Regions from separate parts of the Kitasatospora sp. NPDC057518 genome, predicted to be linked through region 1. Evidence: riboswitches for the same ligand, from Rfam matches in the RefSeq annotation. Region 1 holds a riboswitch; each other region holds the start of a gene.

The links. Region 1 has a riboswitch for cobalamin ahead of ACFU7Z_RS04565 (prenyltransferase/squalene oxidase repeat-containing protein). Riboswitches for the same ligand answer to the same signal wherever they lie in the genome.
Region 2: another riboswitch for cobalamin. It lies ahead of ACFU7Z_RS24610 (prenyltransferase/squalene oxidase repeat-containing protein); the one in region 1 lies ahead of ACFU7Z_RS04565 (prenyltransferase/squalene oxidase repeat-containing protein).
Region 3: another riboswitch for cobalamin. It lies ahead of metE (5-methyltetrahydropteroyltriglutamate--homocysteine S-methyltransferase); the one in region 1 lies ahead of ACFU7Z_RS04565 (prenyltransferase/squalene oxidase repeat-containing protein).

Annotation. Positions count from the first base shown of each region.
Region 1 is NZ_JBHVEU010000025.1:136-4,119, reverse strand. Features, by position in the region: gene ACFU7Z_RS04575 (amidohydrolase) at 1-1,099, opposite strand, end outside; gene cobF (precorrin-6A synthase (deacetylating)) at 1,363-2,121, opposite strand; cobalamin riboswitch at 2,240-2,380, shown strand; gene ACFU7Z_RS04565 (prenyltransferase/squalene oxidase repeat-containing protein) at 2,478-3,569, shown strand; gene ACFU7Z_RS04560 (flagellar hook-length control protein FliK) at 3,599-3,984, shown strand, end outside.
Region 2 is NZ_JBHVEU010000256.1:512-4,495, forward strand. Features, by position in the region: gene ACFU7Z_RS24605 (hypothetical protein) at 1-945, opposite strand, end outside; cobalamin riboswitch at 1,078-1,154, opposite strand; cobalamin riboswitch at 1,233-1,377, shown strand; gene ACFU7Z_RS24610 (prenyltransferase/squalene oxidase repeat-containing protein) at 1,485-3,984, shown strand, end outside.
Region 3 is NZ_JBHVEU010000256.1:7,967-11,950, reverse strand. Features, by position in the region: gene metE (5-methyltetrahydropteroyltriglutamate--homocysteine S-methyltransferase) at 1-1,496, opposite strand, end outside; cobalamin riboswitch at 1,661-1,898, opposite strand; gene ACFU7Z_RS24635 (hypothetical protein) at 1,981-2,298, opposite strand; gene ACFU7Z_RS24630 (ECF transporter S component) at 2,317-3,201, opposite strand; gene ACFU7Z_RS24625 (ABC transporter ATP-binding protein) at 3,198-3,984, opposite strand, start outside.

The DNA of each region.
Region 1 (3,984 bases):
CGAGGTCGCGCCGGATCGTCTCGTCGTACGTCGCGTGCAGCCGGAAGCCCCAGCCGTGCTCGGTGAGCAGGCGCACGGCCTTGGCGAACTCCCCTTCGTAGGCGTTCAGTTCGGGGCGCGGCTCGGCGAAGTTCTCGAAGTCGGCGGCGGCCCAGGTGAGGTTCTCGCCGGCGCCGTTCAGCCGCAGCCACTCGTCGCCGTCCCCGGGCCGGACCGTCTCGACCCAGCGGGTGAGGTCGTCCAGCTCCTGGCCGGGGGTCTGCGGGAACAGGTGGTAGGCGATGCGCAGCGAGAGCAGCCCCTCGCGGGCGAGTTCGGTCACCGTGGCGTAGTTCTCCGGGAAGCTCTGGAACCCGCCGGCGGCGTCGATCGCGGAGGTCAGCCCGAAGCGGTTCAGCTCGCGCAGGAAGTGCCGGGTGGACGTCCTGCGCTCCTCGCCCTCCAGCGTCGGGGCCTTGGCGAGCGTGGAGTAGAGGACCAGGGCGCTCGGGGCGGCCAGCAGCATGCCGTTGGGCTCGCCGCCGCGGCCCCGGACGATCTGGCCGCCCTGCGGGTCCGGGGTGTCGCGGGTGTAGCCGACGGCGCGCAGCGCGGCGCGGTTGAGGACCGCTGACTGGTAGAGGTGGAGGACGAACACCGGGGTGTCCGGCGCCGCCTCGTTCAGCTCGGCGGGCGTCGGCAGCCGCCGCTCGGCGAACTGCTCCGCCGACCAGCCGCCGACCACCCGCACCCACTGCCCCCGGGGCGTACGGGCGGCCTGCTCCCGCAGCATCGCCAGGCCCTGGCGCAGCGACCGCACGCCGTCCCAGCGCAGCTCCAGGACGTAGTTGAGGCCGCCGCGGATCACGTGCAGGTGCGCGTCGTTGAGGCCGGGCACCACGCGGCGGCCGAGCGCGTCGACCACCACCGTGGACGGGCCGACGGCCGGGGCGACGTCCGCGTCGTCCCCGACGGCCGTGATCAGGCCGTTCCGGATGGCGAGGGCGCCGGCCTGCGGGCGGCGGGCGTCCCCGGTGTGGATCCGGGCGTTGCGGACGACGACGTCGGCGGCGTGTTCGGTGACGTTCTCCGTGCGGGGGACCAGCCCGCCGACCGGCATTGCAGGCACCTCGACGGCCTCCAGTCATGGGTTCGGGCCGCCGCCCGGAGCGGGCGGCGGCGCGGCGCGGTCGAGCCGGACGAGCCCAAAAGGCCGTCCTGCTCGATCTCATGACGGAACGTTAGGCAGCAGCCCGGTGCCGGAATTGGCCCAGAGCGCACCGGCACCGGTCCGGGAGCGCACCGGCCGGGTGGAGTGACGGCCGGGCGCGAGGCCGGTGTCCGAGTGTCGGCCGGGGGTCGAACCGGGGCGGCGCTCGCCGGTCAGCTCCCGGAGCGCCGCAGCAGGTAGGTGTCCATGATCCAGCCCTTGCGTTCGCGGGCCGACTCGCGCAACTCGCTGATCCGCGGGGCGGCTTCGGCCAGCGGCCCGGCGACGAGGATCTCGTCGGGGGTGCCGAGGTACGCGCCGTAGCGGATCTCCAGCCCCTCCGGGTCGATCCCGGTGAAGGCGGCGCGGCCGTCGAGCATCACCACGACGTCGTCCACGCCCTCGGGGAGGCCCTCGGCCAGTCGGCGGCCGGTGGTGATCTGCACCGGGCGGCCGACCCGGGTCAGCGTGGTGCGGTGGCGGGCGGCGAGCGCGGAGACGCTGCTGATGCCCGGGACCACCTCGTAGTCGAAGCCGACGGCGCCGCGGGCCAGGACGTCGTCCACCACGGCGATGACGCTGTCGTAGAGGCTCGGGTCACCCCAGACCAGGAACGCGCCCGTCTCGCCCTCACCGAGGTGCTCGGAGAGCAACTGCTCGACCAGGTCGGCCCGGCGGACGCGCCAGTCGTCCACGGCGGCCGCGTACGCGGGGGTGGTCCGGTCCCGCTCCGCGTCCGGTGCCTCGACCACCCGGTGGCCTGGCCGGCCGTGCTCGGCCAGCATCCGGCGGCGCAGCCGGATCAGGTCCTGCCGGTCCTCGTTCTTGTCGAGGATGAAGAAGACGTCCGTGCGGGCGAGCGCCTTGACCGCCTGCAGGGTGAGGTGGTCGGGGTCGCCCGCGCCGATGCCGATGACGAAGATGTGCCGCATGGGAGGCATTCTGCCGTCCGGGACGCCCTGGTCGCGTCGGCGGCCGGGAGGGGCGCGTCGCGATGTCGGGCGGCGGCCACCGTGATGTCACGTTCGAACCCTTGACCGGATCTTTTCCGTATCGCCATGATGGGCCGTCATGTTGTGACTCCGCCGCTGGGGGAAGTCCGGTTCGAATCCGGCGCTGGCCCGCAACGGTAGGCCGCCGGCTCCTGGTCGGAGGCGAGCCCGAGTACCCGTCGGCGGAGGTGTGTCGTCCCTCCTCCCGTCGTGGTCCGCGGGCCGGAGCCCCGAGGGCCGCCCCGGCTGTCGCCGCCGCCCTCCGGGCCCCTGCGCGCGGGCCCGGAAAGGTCACCATGCCCACGCTCCGCCGCGCCCTCGGTCTGCTCGCGATACCCGCCGTGGCGCTCGCCACCGCACTCCCGGCGGCCACCGCCGCCCACGCCGCGCCCGAGAACGCGCCCGCCGCCGCGACCTCGTCCCCGACGGTCCGCCCCGACGCCGCCGCGGGCGGCTGGCTGGCCCGCCAGCTCGTCGACGGCGACCACTTCGAGTCCGTCTTCAACGGGACCGCCTACCCCGACCAGGGCCTCACCATCGACGCCGTACTGGCCTTCGCCGCCTCGCGCGGCTCCGACGAGGCCGCCGCGAAGGCCACCGCCTGGCTGGCGAAGCCCGAGATCATCGGCGGCTACCTCGGCGACGGCACCACCGAGGCCTACGCGGGCGCGACCGCCAAGCTGCTGCTCGCCGTCGAGGTCCGCGGCGGGGACCCGGCGGCCTTCGGCGGCGTCGACCTGCCGGCCCGCCTGCGTTCGCTGCAGACCGCCGAGGGCCGGTTCTCCGACCGCTCCCAGTGGGGCGACTACAGCAACGCCTTCGGCCAGTCCCTCGCCGTGATCGCCCTGCACCGCACGCCCGGTGGCGCCCCGGCGGCGGCCGTGGACTTCCTGGCGAACAGCCAGTGCGCGGACGGCGGCTTCCCGCTCTCCTTCGGCCAGGCCGCCTGCACCAGCGACGCCGACGCCACCGCGCTCGCCGTCCAGGCCCTCGCCGCCACCGGCCGCGCCGCCAAGGCGAACACGGGCCTGGGCTGGCTCACCGCCCACCAGAACGCCGACGGCGGCTTCGCGGCCGCCGGGGCGACCGCCTCCAACGCCAACAGCACCGGCCTGGCCACCCAGGCGCTGCTCTCCGGCGGACGCCTCGGCCCTGGCCTCAAGGCGTGGGGCCGGCTGGTGAAGCTCCAGCAGGGCTGCTCCGCCGACCCGGCGGTCCGCGGTGCCGTCGCCTACGACGCGACCGGCTTCAACGCGGGCACCGGCGCCCGGGCCACGGCGCAGGCCGTCCTCGGCCTCGCGGGCACCCCGCTGTCCACGCTCTCCGCCTCCGGGGCCGCCCCCGACGCCCCGACCCAGGCCTGCCCGCCGGTTCCGGCCACGCGCTGAACCACGCTGACACCGCGAGGAGTTCACCGATGAGCGACACCCCCACCCCGGCCCGCCGTACGCTCGGGTCGATCGCCGCCTCGGCGGCCCTCACCGCCGGACTGCTCGGCGTCTGCGCCGTCCAGGCCCCGCAGGCGCGGGCGGCCGCCTGCGGCGGCACCACCGGCGTCACCGTCGTGGTCGACTTCACCGCCGTCGGCGGCGGCATCCAGACCGGCTGCGCGCCCGGCGACCCGGCCAGCGGCCTGGCCGCGCTCACCGGCGCCGGATTCTCGTACGCCTTCCACCCGCGCTACCCGGGCTTCGTCTGCACCATCAACGCCCTGCCGACGACCTGCACCAACCCGACCGGCAGCGCCTACTGGTCGTACTGGCACGCCCAGCACGGCGGCCCCTGGTCGTACAGCACCCTGGG
Region 2 (3,984 bases), on a different contig from region 1:
GCCGCCGCCGGGCTTGAACTGCTGGGAGATCAGGAAGTCGACCGGGGTCTTGCCGGTGCCGCTGGTGAAGTCGGTGCCCTGGGGGTTGATGCCGCAGGCGTTGAGGCCGGACACGGCCCAGCCGTTGGAGTCGGTGTTCACCCCGAACATGGCGTTGAAGGCGCCGGAGGAGGCGAGTTTGCCCTTGAGGAAGTTCTTGGCGGCGACGACCGCGGAATCGGTGTTGGGCACTCCGGCGGTGCAGAGGGAGGCCATGGCGGCACCCGTCATGTCGATGTCGCCACCCTGGGCGAGTGCCGTCGGGTCGCCCGCGGCCTTGCTGTAGTTCCAGCCGCCGTCGTTGTGCTGGTTGGCGCGCACGGCCGTGACGGAGGCGTCGAGCAGCGGCTGCGGGGCGCGCTGGGCGCCGGCCTGGGTCCTGGCGCCGGCGAGGGCGAGCAGGCCGAAGACGGTGCCGTTGAAGTTGGCGGACGGGCCGTAGTAGCCGGGTTCGGCGGTCTGCCAGTAGGCGGTGAGGTCGGCGAGGAGGTTGCGGCCGGGGCCGACGCGGGCGGGGTCGATGCCGGCCGCGTAGGCGTTGAGGACGGCGCGCTCGTAGTCCGTGGCCACGGGCGAGGTGCCGGGCCAGCCGGGGGCGGCGAGCTGGTTGCGGTAGACGAGGCGGGCGTTCCTGCCGGTGTCCCCGCCGGGGGTCACGTCGGCGGCGGCCGTTCCGGCGGCGGCGAGCGCGCTGAACGCCCACTCGTTGGAGAGTCCGCCGCCGGTGACGTAGCTGCCGTCGGCGGCCTGGAGGGACTTCAGGTACGTGACGCCGGTGCTCTTGGAGGTGGCTATCTGGGCCGGGGTGGCCGTCGCGTGGGCGGGGACGGCGGAGAGCAGCAGGGCTCCGGCCGTCAGCGCGACGGTGGTCGCCGAGGCGGCGCGGGACGGGGTGGGGAGGGGCACGGGACAGGCTCCTTGGGGTGGCGGGCGCCGACCCTGCCCCGGGACTCCCACGTCCGCTCGGGGCGCGCGACTGCCGGAGCGGTCGCCGCCCGGATCGCGTGGGCCGGCATTCGCCGTGGTGCGTGGCCGGGCGGGCATTCGGGCTCGGGACGGCACGGTCACCGCCCCACACCGCTGCGCGTCAGCCCCGGGTTCGCACCGGGTTCCCCCGCTCGGCCACCGCGGACGCTACCGCACAGGTCCGTCGCCCGACGAGGTGATGTGATCGACCTGACGCCCCGTTGACTCTCCGTCGGTCAGCGTGGTCTGATGAACCGATTTTTTGCCCTCGGCATTCAGGGGAAGCCGGTCCAACTCCGGCGCTGACCCGCAACCGTGGACCCACCTGAGGGTGGGTGAGCCGGAATGCCTGGACCGGGGGTCTGTTCACAGAGCACTTGCGTCGTCGCGGACTACGACGCGGTTTCGACGGCCCCCGTGCCCGCGGGCGACCGTCGGCTGCGCCGTCGCCTCGCGTGTCGACCGACCAGGGAGTCGTCGTGAGGGTCAGCAGCAATCGCACACGTCACAGAAACCGGGACCTCGCCTCGCTGGTGGTCGCCGGCACCGTCGCCGTCGCCGCCTGCGGCACGGTCCTGCTCGGGTACCCGGGTACCGCCTCGGCCGACCCGATCGAGCAGTGCACGGCGACGACGGGCGCGATCGTCGCCGTCGACTTCACCCACTGGGGCGGCGGCGTCGTCCGGGGCTGCGACGCCCACCCCACGACGGGCATGAACCTGCTGCACAACGCCGGCTTCACCACGACCGGCACCGAGCACGACGGACCGGCCTTCATCTGCCGGCTCGGGACCGGGACCTTCAACGGCGGCGCCCAGTACCCGACACCGGCCGAGGAGCCGTGCGTCAACACCCCGCAGGCCACCGCGTACTGGTCGTACTGGATCGCCGAACCCGGCCAACAGACCTGGTCCTACAGCCGGTTCGGGGCCGGCACGCAGAAGCCCGAGCCCGGCGAGGTCGAGGCCTGGGTCTACGGCGGTACGGACATCGGTGGCACCAGCGGGGCGCCGAACTTCACCCCGGACTCCGTCCGCGCCAGGAACGGCGGCCCCTCGCCCTCCGCCTCCCCTTCGGCAACCCCGACCACGAGCCCGAGCCCCACCGGATCCCCCTCCGCCACGGGCGACCCGGCGGCCGCCGCGGCCTGGCTGGCCGGCCAACTCGTCGGCGGCGACCACATGGAGAACTGGGCCGCCCCGGGGCCCGACTACCCCCGGACCGCCCTCACCGCCATCGCGCTCGCGGCGGCGGGGACGCAGGACCCGGCGCTGCGCAAGGTGGTCGCCTTCCTCGACGCCCACACCGACGCGTTCCTGCACCCCGACGGGCCGACCGGCGCGCCGGACACCAGGGCCGCCGTCCTGCTGGCCCTCGTCGCCGAGAGCACCGGCCGCGACCCGCGCGCCTTCGGCGGCCACGACCTGGTCGCCGCGCTCACCGACCACGTCTGCACGGGGGCGGGGGAGAACGGCAGGTGCACCGCCGCCGGGGACTTCCTCGGCGCGTCCTCGCCCTGGGTCCAGTCCCTCGGCGTCATCGCCCTCCAGCGCGCCGGCGTGACGCCGCCCGCCCCGGCCCTCGCCCGGTTCGCGGCCTTCCAGTGCGCCGACGGCGGCATGGCCGGTTCGATGATCGTCGCGGGTGACCACTGCGAGTCCGACCCGTCCGCCACCGCGATCGCCGCCCTCGCCCTGCGGACCGCCCCCGGCTACGAAGCGGCCGCCAGGAAGGCCGCCGACCAGCTCGCGGCGAGCCAGCAGCCCGACGGCTCCCTCCTCCCGTACCCCGGCGCCCCCGGCGACACCACCAGCACCGCGATCGCCGCCCAGGTCTTCCGGGCCACCGGCCAGGACGCCCACCGGGCCGCCGCCACCGCCTGGCTCGCCGCCCGCCAGGGCAAGGACGGCGGCCTCGGCCCCGACGAGTCGACCACCGACCCGGACGCCGTCGCCACCGAGCAGGCCCTCCTGGCCCTCACCGGTACCGACCTCACCACCGTCCGGCACAACCCGGACGGCCCCACCACCACGCCGACCCCGCCCGCGGGGAGGAAACCCGACGCGGCCAGGGGGAGCGCCTACCTCACCGACCCGGCCCGGCTGATCGACGGCCACTACTACGAGGGCTTCCCGGCCTTCGCCGACTTCGGCCTGACCATCGACGGGGCCTACGCCCTCGCCGCGACCGGCACCGACGACGCCGCGCTGCGCCGGATCGTCGACTTCCTCGACCAGCAGGGCAAGGACGCGAGCGAGCGCACCGTCAACGACTGGACCGCGATCGGCACCGAGTACGCCGGCGGCGGGTCCATCGGCAAGGAGGCGCTGCTCGCCCAGGCCGTCGGCCGCAACCCGCGGGACTTCGGCGGCCACGACCTGATCGCCGCCCTCGCCGCGCTGGTGTGCGCCAAGGCCGACGCGACCACCGGCTGCGCCGCCCCGGGCAACTACGCCTACGCCACCTCCGTCTTCTCCCAGGCGCTCGCCGTCATGGCCCAGCTCCGGGCCGGGGAGTCCACCAGCGCCGCCCCCGCGATCGCCTACCTGAAGGGCCTCCAGCACCCGGACGGCTCCTGGCCGAGCCTGATCCCCGCCACCGGCGACTCCGACGTGGACAGCACGGCGATGGCCGTCATGGCCCTCGCCCTCGTCCCCGGGGACGAGGCCGCCCGGGCGGTCGACCAGGGGCTCGGCTGGCTCGCCGCGCGGCAGCTGCCCGACGGCGGCTTCCCCGGCGCGTCCGGCGACTCCACCAACTCGGCCGCGCTGGCCGTCCAGGGCATGACGCTGCGCCAGGCCGCCTACGGTGGACAGATCGCCAAGGCGCTCGACTTCCTCGCCGGGCAGCAGAACGGCGACGGCGGGTTCAACGTCGCGGCGGCCGGGCAGCGGGGGTCGGACGTCCGCGCGTCCACACAGGTGCTGGGCGGTGCCACCGGCATCTCCTTCGGGACGCTGTCCCGCGACCTCGCGGGCA
Region 3 (3,984 bases), on a different contig from region 1:
TCGCCGTGCACCAGGACGTCCAGGCCGGCCTTCTCCTGGTACGCGATGACCTCGCGGACCTCGGCCTCCATCCGCTCCCGGTACGTGGCGCCGTCGATCCGACCGGCCGTCAGGTCGGCCCGGGCGACGCGCAGTTCGGTGGTCTGCGGGAAGGAGCCGATGGTGGTGGTCGGCAGCAGCGGCAGGCCGAGCCGGGCGCGCTGGGCCTCGGCCCGCTGCGGGTAGGCCTGGGCGCGGCGGGCGTCCGCGTCGGTGACGGCGGCGATCCGGGCGCGCACCGCCGGGTCGCGGGTGATCGGCGAGCCCGCGCGGGAGGCCAGGTCTGCCCGGTTGGCGGCGAGGTCGGCGGCGATCGCGCCGGTGCCCTCGCGCAGGCCGCGGGCGAGCAGCGCCGCCTCGGTGGCCTTCTGCTTGGCGAAGGCCAGCCAGCGGGCGATCTGCGGGTCGATGTCGCGTTCGAGGGTGGCGTCGATCGGCACGTGCAGCAGGGAGCAGGACGGCGCGACGTCGACGGTGTCGGCGAGGCCCAGCAGGGTCGCCAGGGTCGTGAGGGATTTCTCCAGGTCGTTGATCCAGATGTTGCGCCCGTCGATCACCCCCGCCACCAGCCGCTTGCCGGGCAGGCCGCCGGCGGCGGCGAGGTCCTCCAGGTTGGCCGCGGCCGGGCCGGTGAAGTCCAGTGCCAGACCCTCGATCGGGGCCTTCGCCAGGACCGGCAGGGCGTCGCCGAGCCGGTCGAAGTAGCTGGCGACCAGCAGCTTGGGCCGGTCGGTGAGGGCGCCCAGCTCGCGGTAGGCGCGGGCGGCGGCGTTGAGCTCGGCCGGGGTGCGGTCCTGGACCAGTGCGGGCTCGTCCAGTTGCACCCAGTCGGCGCCGGCGGCGCGCAACCCGGCCAGCAGCTCCGCGTAGACGGGCAGCAGCCGGTCCAGCAGGGTGATCGGCTGGAAGTCGGCGGCCACCCCGGGCGCCGGCTTGGCGAGCAGCAGGTAGGTGACCGGCCCGACCAGCACCGGCCGGGCCGCGTGGCCGAGCAGCAGCGCCTCGCGCAGTTCGCCCACCGCCTTGGCCGGGTTCGCCGTGAACACCGTGTCCGGCCCCAACTCAGGGACCAGGTAGTGGTAGTTGGTGTCGAACCACTTGGTCATCTCCAGCGGGGCGACGTCCTGGTTGCCGCGCGCCATGGCGAAGTACCCGTCCAGCGGGTCGGCTTCGACGGCGGCCCGGTGCCGGGGCGGGATCGCGCCGACGGCGACGGTGGTGTCCAGCACGTGGTCGTAGAACGAGAAGTCACCGGTCGGGACCTCTTCGACGCCGGAGTCGGCGAGCTGCTGCCAGTTCCCCCGGCGCAGGTCGGCGGCGGTGGCCAGCAGCACCTCGGCGGTGACCGAGCCCTTCCAGTAGCCCTCGATGGCCTTCTTGAGCTCCCGGCCCCGGCCCTGGCGGGGGTAGCCGTACGCGGTGGCGACGCTCGCCGCGGCTGCGGACTTCGTGGTCAAGGGACTCTCCTTCGCGAGTCTGTTCTCCTCAGGTACCCGGAGACGGCACGAAGGCGCGAAGGGATGACGTACCCGGCGGCGGCCGTCACGGGAACGTACGGGCCTGGTCCGCCTGGTATGGTCGCCGACCCGCCCACGAGGTCACCGGATAGCCGCGCGCGGGTCGTCCGCGGGCGGGCAGTGGCAGGTCTTCGGACTCGCGGGCGCGTCCGTCCCGTGAAGGGCGGACACCTACTGGCCGTCGCTTCCCAGACCCGTCCCGGGTCCAGTGCGTATGACGGCGGTCGTTCCCACTCACCGCTGCGGGGCAGTCCCGGACTGGCCAGTCGAAAGGCGTCACCGGGTTCCCTCTTGCGACGCCCTGCCTGGCGGACAGGGCGAACCAGCTGCACCGTCAGCTTAGGGGCAAAACACCGGGCCCGGCGCGGGAATCTCGGAACCCGTCCGCATGGTGGAACGCCACCACGGCTCGCGGGGCCGGTGGTCAGGTCCGCGTCGGGGTGTCCGGCGTGCGCGGCAGGGCGGCGCGGATGTCCGCGAGCAGTCCGGTCAGGCCGCGTCCCGGACCCAGTCGGCCGTCCAGTCGCGCGAGCTGGTCGGCCGGGATGCCCGCCAGTATCCGTTCAGCTTCGACCAGCAGCTGCCGTCCCCGCTGGAGGTCTGACCTCATCCTGGCGACCTGCGCCTGCGCTCCGCCCAGCTGGCGGCGGGCGGATTCCAGTGCGGCGTGCTGTTCCGGGGTCAGGACGACGACGTCGACCCCGTCCAGCGTCATCGTCCGGTGCTTCGCGGGCTTGGGCACGATGGTCGGCCTTTCGGTTCAGGGGTGCGCCGGGCCGGTGGGCCGCGCGACGGGCGGCGGCCCCACCGTGGTGTCCGGGCCGGGCGTGGCGTCCTGGCCGGCTGGGGCGTGCGGGCCGGGCGGGGCCTCGAAGCGCACCGTGGGCTCGAAGTTGGCGCGGCGGGCCGCGCGGCGGAAGACGGTGAGGACGGCCGGCCCGACGACGAGCACGGCGGTGAAGGTGGTGACGGCGCGGCCGGTGTCCCAGCCGAGCGAGGTGGCCAGGTCGAACAGCAGGTAGCGGTGCCACTGCTCGGTGAAGGGCAGGCCCGGCAGGTAGGCGATCGAGCTGTTCGGGTCGGTGGAGAACGGCCAGAAGGAGAGGTTCAGCAGGAAGCCGAAGAGGTAGCCGGAGAACGCCCCGTACCCGGCCAGCAGCGGCACCTCCCAGCGCCGCCCGGCCCCCGGCAGCAGCCCGGCGAGCATGCCGACGAAGGCGCAGCCGAACATCTGGTACGGCATCCAGGGGCCGACGCCGCCGGTGAGCAGCGCGGAGGCGAACAGCGAGGTGCAGCCGAGGGTGAAGCCGAAGCCGGGGCCGAAGACCCGGCCGGCCAGCACCAGGATGAAGAAGACCGTCTCCACTCCGGCGGTCCCGGCGCCGAGCGGGCGGAGTCCGGCGTTGACGGCGGACAGGACGCCGAGCATGGCGAGGGCCTTGGCGTCGATGCCGCCCGCGGAGATCTCCGCGATGACGACGGCGAGCACCAGGACCAGCAGGGCACCGAAGATCAGCGGCGGCGCGTAGTTGGAGCCGAACCGCCCGGGCGCGACCACGAACGGCCAGGTGAAGGCCACCAGCCCGATGAAAGCGGCCAGGGCGACGACGACACGGGCCCGGCCGGGGATCCGGACGGCGGTCACCGGGCGGCCTCCACCGCTTCCACGGCCGCCGCGACCTGTCGCACCGTCAGGTAGCCGAGCGGGGCGAGGATCTTGGCGGTCTGCGGGGCGAAGGTGGGCGAGGCGACGATGACCTCGGCGGTGGGCCCGTCGGCGACGATCTCGCCCTCGGCCATCACCACGACGCGGTCGGCGGCGGAGGCGACGAACTCGACGTCGTGGGTGGAGACGACGACCGTACGGCCTTCGGCGGCGAGGGCGTCCACGATGCCGGTGAGCGCCTCCTTCGCCTGGTAGTCGAGCCCCCGGGTGGGTTCGTCCAGCAGCACGACCCGTGGTGCGGCGGCGAGTTGGATCGCCAGGACGAGGGCCAGCTTCTGCCCCTCGGAGAGCTCCCGGGGGTGGGTGCCGTCCGGGATCCCAGGGGCCAGGCGGTCGAGGACCTGCCGTGCGGTCGGCCCGCCGGCGCCGTCGGCTTCGAGGTCGCTCTGGGCGAGTTCCTGGGCGACCGTCTCCAGGTACAGCAGGTCGGTGGGGGTCTGCGGGACGAGCCCGACCAGCTGCCGGGCCCGGGCCGCGGGCAGCCGCTTGGGGTCCGCGGCCGGGCCGCCCCCGGCGCCGGTGACCTTCACGCTGCCGCCCTGGCGGGGCCCGGAGCCCTGGAGGGCCCACAGGAGCGAGGACTTGCCGGACCCGTTGCGGCCCATCAGCGCCGTGACCTCGCCCGCCCGCAGCTCCAGCCGGACGTCCCGGACGGCGGCCACCGGCCCGTACCGGACGACGACCCCCGTCGCCTCCAGCACC